2 regions of the Rhodococcus chondri genome follow, and region 2 is predicted to be linked to the other one. Evidence: riboswitches for the same ligand, from Rfam matches in the RefSeq annotation. Region 2 holds a riboswitch; the other holds the start of a gene.
The links. A riboswitch is a leader RNA that binds a small molecule or an ion and turns the genes downstream of it on or off. The one in region 2 is predicted to bind thiamine pyrophosphate.
Positions count from the first base shown of each region.

Region 1 (8,380 bases), on a different contig from region 2:
TCGGGACGGCACCCGAGGTCGTGCAGTGGCTGCTCGCCCGACATCCCCACACCGAACTACCCGAACGCCCCGACCGCGCACGCGCGGTCCGCATCATCGACGGCCCGGCAGGACCGCGCCTGGACCGCCCGCGCCGACCACTCACCGCCCGCACCCGCGCGCTGTTGACCGCCACCCCCTCGGCCGGCACCGACCGCTCGGCCCTGGCCCACAGCATCCTGCTCGGCATGGCCACAGCCGGCCACAGCCTCGCCGACATCGCCGCCGCCGTGGACGCCGCCCCCGGTCTCGTCCGGCTGCGGGACGACCGGGACCGCGGCCGTGACGACACCGCCCGACAATGGCAGCGCGCCCTCGCCGCCGCCGCCCGGTTCCCCGTCACGACCGGCGACGACCGGGACCCCATCGACGACGAACTCGACCGAGTGGACACCGCCGTCACGGCAGATCCGGCCCGCTGGGCACGTCCCGGCGGTGCGAGCGACGAACGTATCCTCCATGCGCTGTGCGTCCTGGCCCGCACCGCCCGCACCCGGACCCTCGACATCGATGTCCGCCGGCTCGCCGAAGCCGCCGCGGTGCACGCCTCGACCGTGTCCCGGCGACTGCGCGTCCTGGCCGGCGAAGGATGGGTCACGAGGGTGCGCGCAGGCTCCGGTACGAAAGCCTCGACCTGGGAGTTGAACCTTCCCCAATTGGGTGCAACACAAGGGGAACCCGCCCCCGCCGTGTCCCCCGGAACACCCCTCGCTCTCCTGGAGCACCACACCCACGATGTCTGGTCGAACCGTGCGGGTCTGGGAGGTGCTTTTGCTCGTATCCACTGGGCAGTACTCGAATTCGGAAAACATGTTAGTTCCGCACACGGCAGAATCCCGCTTGTTGCCTTCGTGGCTGCCGCGACCGGATACACGCGAGGAACGATCACGCGCACCCTCGATAAACTGCACACCCTGGGACTTCTTCCGACATCGCCCGGCACGTCGCGGAAGAGCATGGACCGCACCGCGCATCTCCTGGGCGCGACGGGCACCGCAGCGGACAGGGCTCATCGGCACCTGGTCGACCGCGAGCTGCACCGTTGGTGGATCGAAGAACTCGAGTGGCGCCGCCGGCCCGGGAAGAAGCGCGGTGTCCGGCCGGTCCCCCGAGGCTCACTCGCCCTTCCCATTGCCGCTCCGGCGCGAGCACGCTACGGACGCTTCCCCACCGGTGACGATGGCCGCGCCGACTATCACGCCGCCCGAACCATCGTCTCTACCGCGCTGGGCTATTTCCCCTTGCCGCATTTGACGGTCATTTGAGGCGACGTGGAGGGAACGGGCGCGCTATGTCAGGGCACGTTCGTGCCGTACAGGCTTCGGCACTCCTCGCCGAATCAATGCATCGGCTTCCCGCTCGAGGTACGACCGTGGAGCCAGCAATGCCAGCATTGATGGGATATCGAAGCCTGCGAGCCGCGGCAGTTATTGCAAGCATTACCAGTGTTACTGTCCAGACGAGGCCAGGGAATCCCGCCGCGTGAGCGAGTTGCTCCAAGCTTTGCATTTATTACAGGCATTGCTTGTATTGCTGTCATTGAAGATCCTCACGGCAGCGCACCACCGCGCGACCCTGTGCATCCTCACCTGCCATTAAGTAAAGCAAGCAATACTGGTATTACCGGTAAAAGACACGTATGGCAAGCAATGCTTGCATTACGGTCATTCCTGGTAATGTTCCTAACGCCCAGCAACACCAGTAACACCAGCCCCGGATTTAATCCGCCCAGCATTGCTGACATAGACATTTTTGATGGTAATACCAGCATTACTGGCATTACCATCAAAGCTTGTATTGCTTCGATCGAGATGGAGGAAGATCAATGGCTGCACGCGAGAAGGTGCCTCCGAAGCGCAACGCCGAAGCGCTACAGCGAGTTGTCGCGCTCATCAACAGTAAAGGGGGAGTGTTCAAGACAACGCTCGCTTCCAACATTGGGGGTCTACTGGCAGCCTCCGACTACAAAGTCCTGGTCGTCGATCTCGACCCACAAGGCAACGTCGCCGAAGACCTGGGGTACACCAACACCGATCTTGACGACGAGGGGAGTAATCTCGCGCAAGCCCTGGCCTTCGGATCGCCACTCGAACCGGTTCGCGATGTCCGCCCGAACCTCGACATTGCGCCCGGAGGGCACCACCTCGAGGCGGCCACCGCAGCCCTGACCTCGAAGGCATCGAAAGACCCGGCCGGCGCAAGGCTCGCGCTAGCAATGGCGTTGGCGCCGATTGCACCCCAGTACGACATGATCTTGCTGGACTGCCCGCCCGGCGACGAATCCCTGCAAACCGCAGCAGCAGCTGCAGCCCGCTGGTTATTGATCCCTGTCAAGAGTGATGCATCCAGCCGCAAGGGTATGGCCGGTGTCATGAACCGACTCAATGCTGTCCTGGGAGACAATCCGGATCTCGACCTGCTCGGCGTCGTACTGACCGGGATCGGAAAGTCGGCCACGAAGGTTCAGCAACAAGCACGACAAGCGATTGCAGAAGCGTTCGGCGGCAGCACCGACGCCATATTCGATAAGACTGTACGGCACTCCGAAGCCACCGCTCTCGCAACACGGGAGCGAGGACTTCTGGTGCACGAGCTTGACGACGTCGTGCGTAACGGGCCCAAGTGGTACGAGGTGCTCCGAGGTGAGGCTCAGGCCCAGGCCTTAGCACCTCAGGCTTCCACCTCCGTGGCGGACGATCTGGTGGGTGTCACCGAAGAGTTGGTTCGCCGAATCACTGCCGCAGAAGCAGAGGAAGCAGCATCATGAGCGAGCCTCGCCGAGCTGTCACTGGTCTGCCTCGTGTCTCTACCACCAACCCAGGAAGTGCGCGCCCGGTCACGGGTGACCTGTCCGGGTTGCAGGCAAAGAACCGAAGCGTTGCGCCTGCGCAACAGCAGGTCGATCGACCGGCAGAGCCGGCCGAGAAGAAACAGAGCAATAAGGCTGTGACGGTCTATATCTCGCCGGACGTCTACACCCAGGCCCGCCTTGCCTTTAATGCCACTCGCACAGCCGAAGCCGATCGCAACTGGTCCCACTTCGTGGAAAAAGCCATTGCCGAGGAGAGCCGCCGACGTGCCGCCCTCCACAACGAGGGTGAATCGTTCGAAGGGATTGATGGGCCCCTGTCTCCCGGCCGACCACTCTCCGACCACTGAATAAAAGCATTACTTGCATTGCTTGCATTGCTGAAAATGATGGGCGCCCTGCATGGAATTGCCGCTCCGCAGGACGCCCTGACCAAGAAACCCACAGCAAGGAGATCACTCGGTCATGTCCGACGATACAACCCACGACGCAACCGCCCTGCGCGCCAAGACCGCAGCGCTGACCGGCGTTGCATTCATGACACTCGTCCTCGCCGCACTCGCCTTCACCCTGTCCTTCGATGCACTCCGTCAACTCGCTCTCGAGATCGGGGTGCGCCCACACAACGCATGGATGGCGCCGGTGGCCATTGATGTTGCACAGGCCGCCGCCACCCTGGGCCTGGTTGCCCTCGGAGCCGACCAGACTTATAAGACCGGTCGCCGCTTCTGCCTGGGCGTGGCCACCGCGACGGTGCTGCTCAGTGTGGCCGGCAACGGCTATCACGCCTACCAACTCGCTCAGCGCAACGCAGCGAGGGTTGCGGCGGGCGAAGACCTCGGCTACATCCCGCAGCCTGCCGCGATCGCCGCCGGCATCGCCATGATCTTCCCGTTGCTGTGGCTGGCCTTGCTGCACCTGTTCACCATCATGTTGCAGGCCATCAAGGACGAACGCGCCCACGCCCGCACCGGCGCCACCGTGCCTCCCACCCTCAGCACATCCCGCGTTGCCGAACGCAACTGCCACGACCCCAGCAGGGGAGGAGCAAGCCGACAGGTGGGTGCAACCACGGCCGTGGAGGTGCACCCCCACCCGGCCGCTCCCGAGGTGGCACGTCCTGCAACCGACGCACGTGCAATCGGAGCGCCGGAGCGCGAGGGGGTTGTCCCGCGCAGTGCAACCGGTGCACCGGCCACGCGCAACGGATGGCCCCAGACCAGCGACGGGTTGCACGCCTTCCTCCGCCACAGTGCACTGACCGACGCGGTCAAACGGGTCGCCGTGGTCCGTCTCGACCACCCCGAGCTCAACCAGGTGCAGGTCGCGGGACAGTTGCAACTCGACAAGTCCACCGTCAGCAGGCACTGGCGCAACTTCGTCGTGGCAGCCGAAACCGAAGGTTTCACTGTCCCACCGCTGCCACGCTCGTTCGACGACCAGCCAGAGCTGAGTGTGCAGTCGGTACCCGAACTGCAACCCGCCTAGCCTCCTTAGGCAAGGACCGCGCTGCCGCCCCGCCGCAGATGCGCCGCCTTGCCACCAAATAGCTGCTGGCCACGTCAGCAGGGGGTGCTGGTGCAACTGCCGGACAAGAGTCTGCTGCTCACCGGCGGGTCGGCGGTCACGCTCGACGACATGATCACCGAGAAACGCACTTTAATCTCCTGGGATGCACCGCACTGCTTGGGAGATGAACGCGGACGGGCCGACTGGTACGCCGTCGCACAGGAAATCGGCTGCACACCGGAAGCGGCCCGTTGATGGCGCAACGCTACGAACGCGACACCGACGCCGAGGCCGCGAAGAAACCAGTTTTCCCTGTTCGATCTGTAACGCCGGCGCGTGGCCTAACACGACGAAGGGACTTCGACTGTGAGCTTTTTCGTGATCCTGCTGATCTTCAACGCGCTCGCCACCACGAGCGCGATCGTCTGCGCACGACGCTCGTATCGGCGCTACGGCAGCGCCGGCCGGGCGGTGTTCGCCGGCCTCGGGGGACTGATGATTCTGCCGTTGTTGTTCGTTCTGGTGGCCGCAGCGGCCACTCCGCGCGCAGCTCGACTGCCGTAGGATTCAACGTTAACAAAAATCATCAAAACAGCAGATCAGGGCATTTCCAGCGAGGCCGTTCTCTCAAGGTGGAGAAGAGGGTCGTTCACCTTGTGGCCCCGGCTTGAAACGGTGTGATCTGGCTTCTCAGCGCGCCTGCGGCGCACACCGATTCGAGCTCCGCTGCGCTTCGCACTCCCACAAGAGCCTGATTTTGCCTTAACGTTTTTGCCGGGCAGCTGAGGTCCGGTGTCGTAGGTTCGGGACTGCCTGGGGACGGCGCGGTATGGCTGGATTTTTGCCGCCACTGGAATGGCCGGAAGGGAATGGCCGCCGCGGCGTCCTCGACGACTCGACCGCTCATTGAGAGATGCGACGCGATCGCTGTTTAAGGACACGACGGAGAGGTCGTCCGCCAGGTACACGGATCCGCAACGGCCACAAAAGGAGTGCAGGTGAGACAACTCTGGGCGGGAATCGATGCCGGCAAAAACCATCACCACTGCGTCGTGATCGACACCGACGGCACCCGCCTGCATTCTCGGCGGGTCGCCAACGACGAAGCCGAACTGATCGACCTGATCGATGCTGTGACCCGTCTCGCGGATGAGGGGACCGTGACCTGGGCGATCGATCTCAACAGCGGCGGAGCCGCCCTGGTCATCGCCCTGCTGGCCGAACGCGGCCAGAGCCTGCTCTATCTTCCCGGGCGCATGGTCCACCACGCCTCGGCCGGCTACCGCGGTGACGGCAAGACCGACGCCAAGGATGCCGCGGTCATCGCCGACCAGGCCCGCATGCGCCGCGATCTGCACCCGATGCGCATCGACGACGAACTCAGCGTCGAACTGCGCATCCTGACCTCGCATCGCACCGACCTGATGCGCGACCGCACCCGGGCGATCAATCGCCTGCGTTCGCTGCTGGGCACCTATTTTCCCGCCCTGGAGCGGGCGCTGGACATCAGCAACACCAAGGCCGCGCTGATCCTGCTGACCGGCTACCGCACGCCCGACGGGTTGCGCCGGCTCGGGCAGGCCCGGCTCGAGTCCTGGCTACGCGAACGCAAGGCCTACAACGCCGCCAAGGTGGCGGCCACCGCGCTGCACGCAGCGAACGCCCAGCGTGTTCGCGTGCCGGGACAGGATGTCGCCGCGGCAACCGTCGGCAGACTCGCGAAGCAGATCCTGGCGCTCGATGCCGAACTCGCTGAACTCGATACCAGCATCGAAGACCGGTTCCGCCGGCATCGTCATGCTGCGGTGATCGAGAGCATGCCCGGGATCGGGCCCCTGCTCGGCGCCGAGTTCCTCGCCGCGGTCGGCGGGGACCTCGCCGTGTTCGCCACCGCCGACCGCCTCGCTGCGGTCGCCGGACTGGCGCCGGTACCGCGGGATTCGGGCCGTATCAGCGGCAATCATCGACGGCCGCGGCGCTACGATCGCCGGCTGCTGCGGGTGTTCTACCTGTCCGCGCAGCTGAGCATCCGATCCAACGCCGACTCCAAGGCCTACTACGACCGCAAACGCAGCGAGGGAAAACGCCACACCCAGGCCGTTCTCGCCCTGGCCAGACGCAGATCGAACGTGTTGTGGGCGATGCTGCGCGACAACACCGTCTATCGGCCAGGACCACCCGTTGCTGCGGCGGCGTAGATCCGAAGTTCGGTGTACCCCGGTAGGGCCTGTATCCAGGGTTTTCGACGGGCAACGGCGGACGGAATGAGCGACCGCTCTACGATGGCTTCCCGTGACACGGGGTGCCCCAGGCAAGGGGCTGAGATCACACCCGTCGAACCTGCACTAGCTCGTACTAGCGAAGGGATGTCCGGATGACTCAGCATGTCCACCTGCCACCAAGGGTGCTGTCGATAGCGGGAACCGATCCGACCGGTGGTGCCGGGATCCACGCCGACCTCAAAAGCATCGCCGCCCACCGCGGCTACGGAATGGCCGTGGTCGCTGCGCTGGTCGCGCAGAACACCTGCGGTGTCCGAAGCGTCCACCTGCCGCCTGCGTCGTTCCTGACCGCCCAGCTGGAGGCTGTCAGCGACGACGTCGTCATCGACGCGGTCAAGATCGGCATGCTGGCCGACACGGACCTGGTGCGGGCCGTGGCCGTGTGGATCGGTGAGGTAGCACCGCCGGTGATCGTTCTCGACCCGGTCATCGTCGCCACCAGCGGTGATCGGTTGCTCAGCGCCGATGCGGAGGATGCTCTCAAAGACCTCATTGCTGCGGTGGATCTGATCACGCCGAACGTTCCGGAACTTGCGGTCCTGGCCGGCGCGCAACCTGCCGACTCCTGGGCGGAGCTGCTCGATCAAGGCTGGGAGGTGGCCGAGCACCACCAGGTGGCGGTGTTGGTCAAAGGCGGACATCTCAAGGGCGATACGGTCTTCGATTGTGTCGTCGACCCCGCGGCAGCATCAGAACCGGTGGTGTTCGAGAGCCCGCGAATCGTCACTCAGAACACGCACGGCACCGGATGTTCTCTTTCGGCGGCGATGGCCACGCTGCGGCCGCAGCGATCGGGATGGGTGGAGGCGCTCGAGGAGGCAAAGGCGTGGCTGACCGCCAGTATCCGGGGTGGTGAAAGTCTGCGGGTCGGTCGAGGTCATGGGCCGGTCAACCATTTTGCGCAACTGTGGGACCCGGCCGTGAGCTCCTCGTGGTTCGGGCGCGAGCGCGTCTGACGGCTGCTCGCCGCCCCGGATTCGGATTGACTGGCAGTTCCGGGTGGGCGTATTCGCCCGAGGGGCCAAGCAGTTGGGTTCGACGACTTCACCGCCACTCACATCAGTGGGCCGGGGCATACGAGTTCACAACAGCTCGGCGTAGCTAACGGTGAAGCCGACGACGGTTTCCTTTGCATGCCAGCGGCATTACCTGCGGTTCAACCGAGTTGAGGGTCTCCTGCTCACTCCCTCCAGGAATGTTGATTCTGTCTGGCCTCGATTCGGTCCCTTGTAGGTGTTTGGTCATCTCGACGGGCTTCGCGTTTACCGACGCGTGCTACGCACTCCAGGACCTCCGGTTTGCGCCGCCTCCGGCGCCGATGAAGGGGTAGCCGTAGCATTTGCCGAAAATCGGGCGGATATGGCGTAGTGCCCGGTCGGTGATCCGCTCGGCCTGTTGGGTCGAAACGATCGTCTGTCTCGCCACCGGCTCCTGGCGGGCGCGGCGTATCCGCCCAGCTCGCCGACGATCCGATTCGGGCCAGAACTCGTGTGGGACGTAAGGGCCCGCAACCCAAGGTTGTCAGGAAGTGCAAAGTAGCGGGATCCTGACGACAGGCTGGTGAATTCTCAGGCTCGTGGTGCAGCACTGCTGACGATGCGGTGGATGGTGGAGCGGCCGACGCTGTATTCCTCGGCCAGGTCCGCCAGGCTCGCGTCGTCGGCGGGGTCGTGGTAGCGGCGGTGGATTGTTTTCCGTGCCGTGAGAGGAAGTTTCGGCTGCTTGCCCTTGAGCCTGCCTT
Region 1 covers NZ_JAUZMZ010000080.1:7,328-15,707, reverse strand. The annotation lists gene Q8814_RS14850 (hypothetical protein) at 1-1,304, shown strand, start outside; gene Q8814_RS14845 (ParA family protein) at 1,865-2,806, shown strand; gene Q8814_RS14840 (ParB family protein) at 2,803-3,198, shown strand; gene Q8814_RS14835 (DUF2637 domain-containing protein) at 3,314-4,336, shown strand; gene Q8814_RS14830 (hypothetical protein) at 4,427-4,612, shown strand; gene Q8814_RS14825 (hypothetical protein) at 4,724-4,921, shown strand; gene Q8814_RS14820 (IS110 family RNA-guided transposase) at 5,350-6,555, shown strand; TPP riboswitch at 6,646-6,741, shown strand; gene thiD (bifunctional hydroxymethylpyrimidine kinase/phosphomethylpyrimidine kinase) at 6,732-7,595, shown strand; gene Q8814_RS14810 (recombinase family protein) at 8,208-8,380, opposite strand, start outside.
Region 1: another riboswitch for thiamine pyrophosphate. It lies ahead of thiD (bifunctional hydroxymethylpyrimidine kinase/phosphomethylpyrimidine kinase); the one in region 2 lies ahead of Q8814_RS24300 (TenA family protein).

Region 2 (4,763 bases):
CGATATCGCACGCCCCTACCTCGACGACTGCATCGCCGAACACCTCACCGGCAAGCTCACCGCTGCGCGGGCCGCGCGCCTGAAGTGGTGGGCGACCGAGCTGCAGGTCCGGGTCGCCGACCGATGCCTGCAACTCCACGGTGGCTACGGCTACATGCGCGAGTACGCGGTCTCGCGCGCATTCGTCGATGCACGCATCCAGACCATCTACGGCGGTACCACCGAGATCATGAAGACGATCGTCGCGAAGGATCTGGGAATCTGACGCTGCGGCCCCGAGCGACGAGGAGGACACCCCCATGCCGGCCGAACCCATCGAGTTGCCCGTCGACGAGGCCGTGCGGGCGGTACGGGCCAACTCCCGACGCCGGCAGATCCTCACGGCTGCCGCCAAAGTGATGCAACGCAAGGGTTTTCATCAGATGTCCATGCAGGCACTCGCGGACGAGGCGAACGTCAGCGTGGGCTCGCTCTACAACTACTTCGGCAACAAGGAGGAAATTCTCCTCGCCACCATCACCGATATCCTCGACGCCTTCCAGGACCAGCTCGAGCCGGCGATGGTGGCCGCGGGAGAAGACCCCGTCGAGCGCCTGGCCGCCGGCATCCGCCGATTCATCGAGATCGTCGACGAGAACCTCGACGCGGTGGCCCTGACCTACCGGGAGAGCCGCACGCTCGACCCGGACGGCCGGGAGATGCTCAAGCGGCTCGAAATCGCCACCTCCGCCCCGCTACGCACAGTGCTGACGGAGGGCATCGACGCCGGCCTCCTGCACCCGGTCGATGTCGACCTGATGGTCTTCGATCTGGTTCTGCTCGCGCACGGATGGTCGCTCAAACACTGGCACTTCGGCCGCATCTACAGCCTGGACGAGTACATCCGGCTGCAGACCCGGTACGTCCTCAACACCGTCGTGCCGCAACAGAAGCGAAACCTGTACCGGCACCTGATGGAGGCCTTCTGAACGGCCGCACGGAACACGACGATCCCCGTCGGTAATGTGGATCGGACCGCGCGGCAACGAGGAGTACGACATGACCACCGACCACGATGCACTGCCCGTGGAAGAGGCCGTGCGTGCCGTACGCACCAACTCCCGCCGCAAGCAGGTCCTGGACGCCGCGGTCGAGGTCATGCAGCGGACGGGCTTTCATCAGATGTCGATGCAGGCACTCGCCGACGAGGCCGGTGTGAGCGTCGGACTGATCTACAAGTACTTCGGCGGCAAGGAGGACGTACTCCTGGCGACCATTCTCACCATCCTCGATGCCTTCCGCGACCAGCTCGAACCGGCTATGGACGCCGTCGGCGACGACCCGGTCGAGCGGCTCGTCGCCGGAATGCGCCGCTACATCGAGATCGTGGACGAGAACCTCAACGCCACCGTGCTCACCTACCGGGAGAGCCGCACTCTCGACGCCGCAGGACGGGCCCGCATCAAGGAACTCGAAGTGGAGTCGTCGGCTCCGCTGCGCGCCGCTCTCGATGCAGGAATCGCCGCGGCGGTCATGAATCCGGTCGATGTCGACCTGATGGTCTTCGACATCATGCTCCTTGCACACGGCTGGGCTCTCAAGCACTGGCACTTCGGCGCCATCTACAGCCTCGACGAGTACATCCGGCTGCAGACCCGCTTCGTGCTGAACACACTCATCCCGGCCCAGCACCGCGAGAACTACGCGCAACTGCTCTCCTGACCGGCCTTGCGTCCGGTCCGATACAGCCGGGTGCTATGGTCGCTTCCGACCGACACGGGGTGCTCCGCACATGCGGGGCTGAGATCACACCCGTCGAACCTGTCAGGTAATGCTGACGAAGGGATGTTTCGGCATGACCATGCCTGTAACCGTTTCACCACCTACATACACCGGTCGTTTCACCGACCTTCTGTGGGAGCGCACGAAGGTGCTGCGCGACGCCGTCGACAATCTCGAGTTTCTCCGTCGCCTCGGCGACGGCACCCTGCCGCTCGACGCCTTCCGCTTCTACATCGAACAAGACGCCCTCTACCTCGCGGGCTACGCCAAAGCGCTGGCGCTGCTCGCCGCCAAGTCACCGGAGCCGGTGACCGGGGCGTTCTGGGCCACAAGCTCCGCTACCGCGGCCACCGAGGAGTCGTCGCTGCACCAGGGGCTGCTCACCGGGGGTGTGCTGCCCGAGACCGGCGAGGTCGTCGAACCTTCCCCGGCGTGCCTGGGATACGTCTCGTACCTGACGGCGACGGTGTCCACCGAGCCGTACGCCGTCGGCGCGGCCGCGGTACTGCCGTGTTTCTGGATCTATGCCGAAGTGGGCCGCGAGCTGGCAGGCCGGGCCGCCGACGCTCTCGCAGCCGACCCGTCGCACCCGTACGCCCGCTGGGTCACCACCTACGACGATCCGGCGTTCCACGCCTCCGTCGCGACCGCCCGCGAACTGGTCGACGCGGCCGCCGAAGCAGCGACCGGACCCGAACGCGATGCCATGCTCGACGCGTTCACTGTCGCGACCCGGTACGAACTGATGTTCTGGGACACCGCGCTCCACCGGCAGCAGTGGCCCGCCTCGTGAGGCGGCCCGGTCGGGATCCTCCGCGGCGATCTCGTAGCCGCGCTGGACTGATCGCCGGGGTCCTCACCGCCGTAGCCGCGCTAACCGCGGTATCGGGCTGTGCGAGTGATTCGCCGGACGAGAACACGATCCGTTTCGCGCTGGACTGGACCCCGAACACCAACCACACCGGCCTGTACGTGGCGATGCAGGAAGGGCTGTTCGACGACGCCGGACTCGACGTCGAGATCCTGCCCTACAACAGCACGACCCCCGATCTGCTCGTCGACGCCGGCAACGCCGAGTTCGGTATCTCGACCCAGGCGATGACCACATTCTCCCGCGCGGCCGGTGCGCAGGTCGTCTCGGTGCTCGCTCCCCTGCAGCACTGGGCCACCGGCATCGCGGTCAAGGCCGACCGCACCGACCTCGCACGGCCGAAGGATCTCGACGGACTCACCTACGCCGGTTTCGGCGACCCCGGGGACGAAGAAACGCTGCGACAGGTGATCCGCGCCGACGGCGGCGACGGCAACTTCACCTCCGTCACCCTCGGCACCTCTGCCTACGAGGCGGTGTACTCCGGCACCGCCGACTTCACCGTGTCCTACCTGGCCTGGGAGGGCATCGAAGCAGAGCACCGCGGACTCCCCATGCGGTACTTCTCGTACACCGACTTCGGATTCCCCGACGCCTACGCCATCGTGATCAACGGCAACGAGGACTGGCTCGCGGAACATCCGGAGCAGGCGCGCGACTTCGTGCAGGCCGTCCAGCGCGGCTACGAGATCGCCGCGGAGGATCCCGACCGGGCCGCCCAGCACGTGATCGACGCCAACCCCGGTGTGTTCGACGACGAGGCTCTCGTCTTCGAAAGTCAGCGGATGCTGTCCGCCGACCACCTGCGCGACGGAAACGGGCGGGTGGGCACGATGACCCTCGAGCAGTGGACCGGGTACTCCCGATTCCTCTACGAGGCGGGACTCCTCGCCGGACCCGACGGAGCACCGCTCACCGAGGAACCGGACTGGTCGTCGTACTTCACCGATGAATACCTCGCTTCCTGACAGTGCCCGCATCTCGTCCGGCCCGTCCGGGCGGATGCGGGCGCTGCTGCCCGCGGTGACCGTCGCGGTCGTACTCGTCGCGATGTGGGAACTGTATGTGCGGGTCGGCGATATCCGGCCCCAGGTGCTGCCGGCGCCCAGCCGAGTCCTCGATCAGGGCTGGGCCCACCGCAGCGACATCGCCGGCCATGCCGCGGCGACCCTGCAGGTCACCGTCGTGGGATTCGCCGTGTCGCTGGTCCTCGCCTGGGTATTGGCGACCACGGTGGATTTCTCGCCGTGGCTGCGGTGCGCGCTGGTGCCGCTGTTCGTGGTGTCCCAGACCCTGCCGATCATCGCGATCGCGCCGCTGATGATCATCTGGTTCGGGTTCGGTCTGCTGCCGAAGGTTCTCGTCATCGCGCTCGCCACGTTCTTTCCCATGACCATCGGCTTGATCGAGGGTTTCGCCGCCGCGGATCGGGACGCCGGGGCACTGCTGCGCAGCATGGGCGCGTCCCGCCGGCAGGAGTTCCGGTACGTGCGGATGCCGGCGGCGCTCCCCCGCTTCTTCACCTCTCTGCGCATCGGCATCACCTACGCGGTCGTCGGTGCGGTCTTCGCCGAATATGTCGGCGCCACCTCCGGTCTCGGCATCTACATGGCGACACAGAAGAACTCCTTCCGCACCGATCTGGTGCTGGCCGCCGTCGTTGTCACCGCCGCGGTGTCGCTGCTGCTGTATCTGCTCACCTACGCCGTCGAACGGATCGTCGCGCCGTGGGCCCTGACCACCGGGAGCCGTCCGTGACCGCCGTGTCCGTTACCGAACTCCGCCGGGCGTTCGACGGCACCCCGGTCCTCGACGGTATCGACTTCGACATCGCGCCCGGTGAATTCGTGTCGGTGATCGGTCCGAGTGGCTCCGGCAAGTCCACCCTCTTCGGGTTGATCGCCGGTCTCGACACCCCCGATTCCGGGTCGGTCGTCGTCGGCGGTGCACCCGCGGCCCCGGGACGGGCGGCGCTCATGCCGCAGAAGGACCTGCTGTTCCCGTGGCGGTCCGTGCTCGACAATTGCTCCCTCGGCCTGGAAGTGCAGGGGGTCTCCCGTGCCCGCGCCCGGGCCGCCGCACGAAAGCTGTTTCCCGCGTTCGGTCTCGAGGGGTTCGAGGACGCGCGCCC
Region 2 covers NZ_JAUZMZ010000251.1:340-5,102, reverse strand. The annotation lists partial or broken gene Q8814_RS24315 (acyl-CoA dehydrogenase family protein) at 1-265, shown strand, start outside; gene Q8814_RS24310 (TetR/AcrR family transcriptional regulator) at 300-968, shown strand; gene Q8814_RS24305 (TetR/AcrR family transcriptional regulator) at 1,039-1,701, shown strand; TPP riboswitch at 1,747-1,842, shown strand; gene Q8814_RS24300 (TenA family protein) at 1,835-2,554, shown strand; gene Q8814_RS24295 (ABC transporter substrate-binding protein) at 2,602-3,600, shown strand; gene Q8814_RS24290 (ABC transporter permease) at 3,581-4,390, shown strand; gene Q8814_RS24285 (ABC transporter ATP-binding protein) at 4,387-4,763, shown strand, end outside.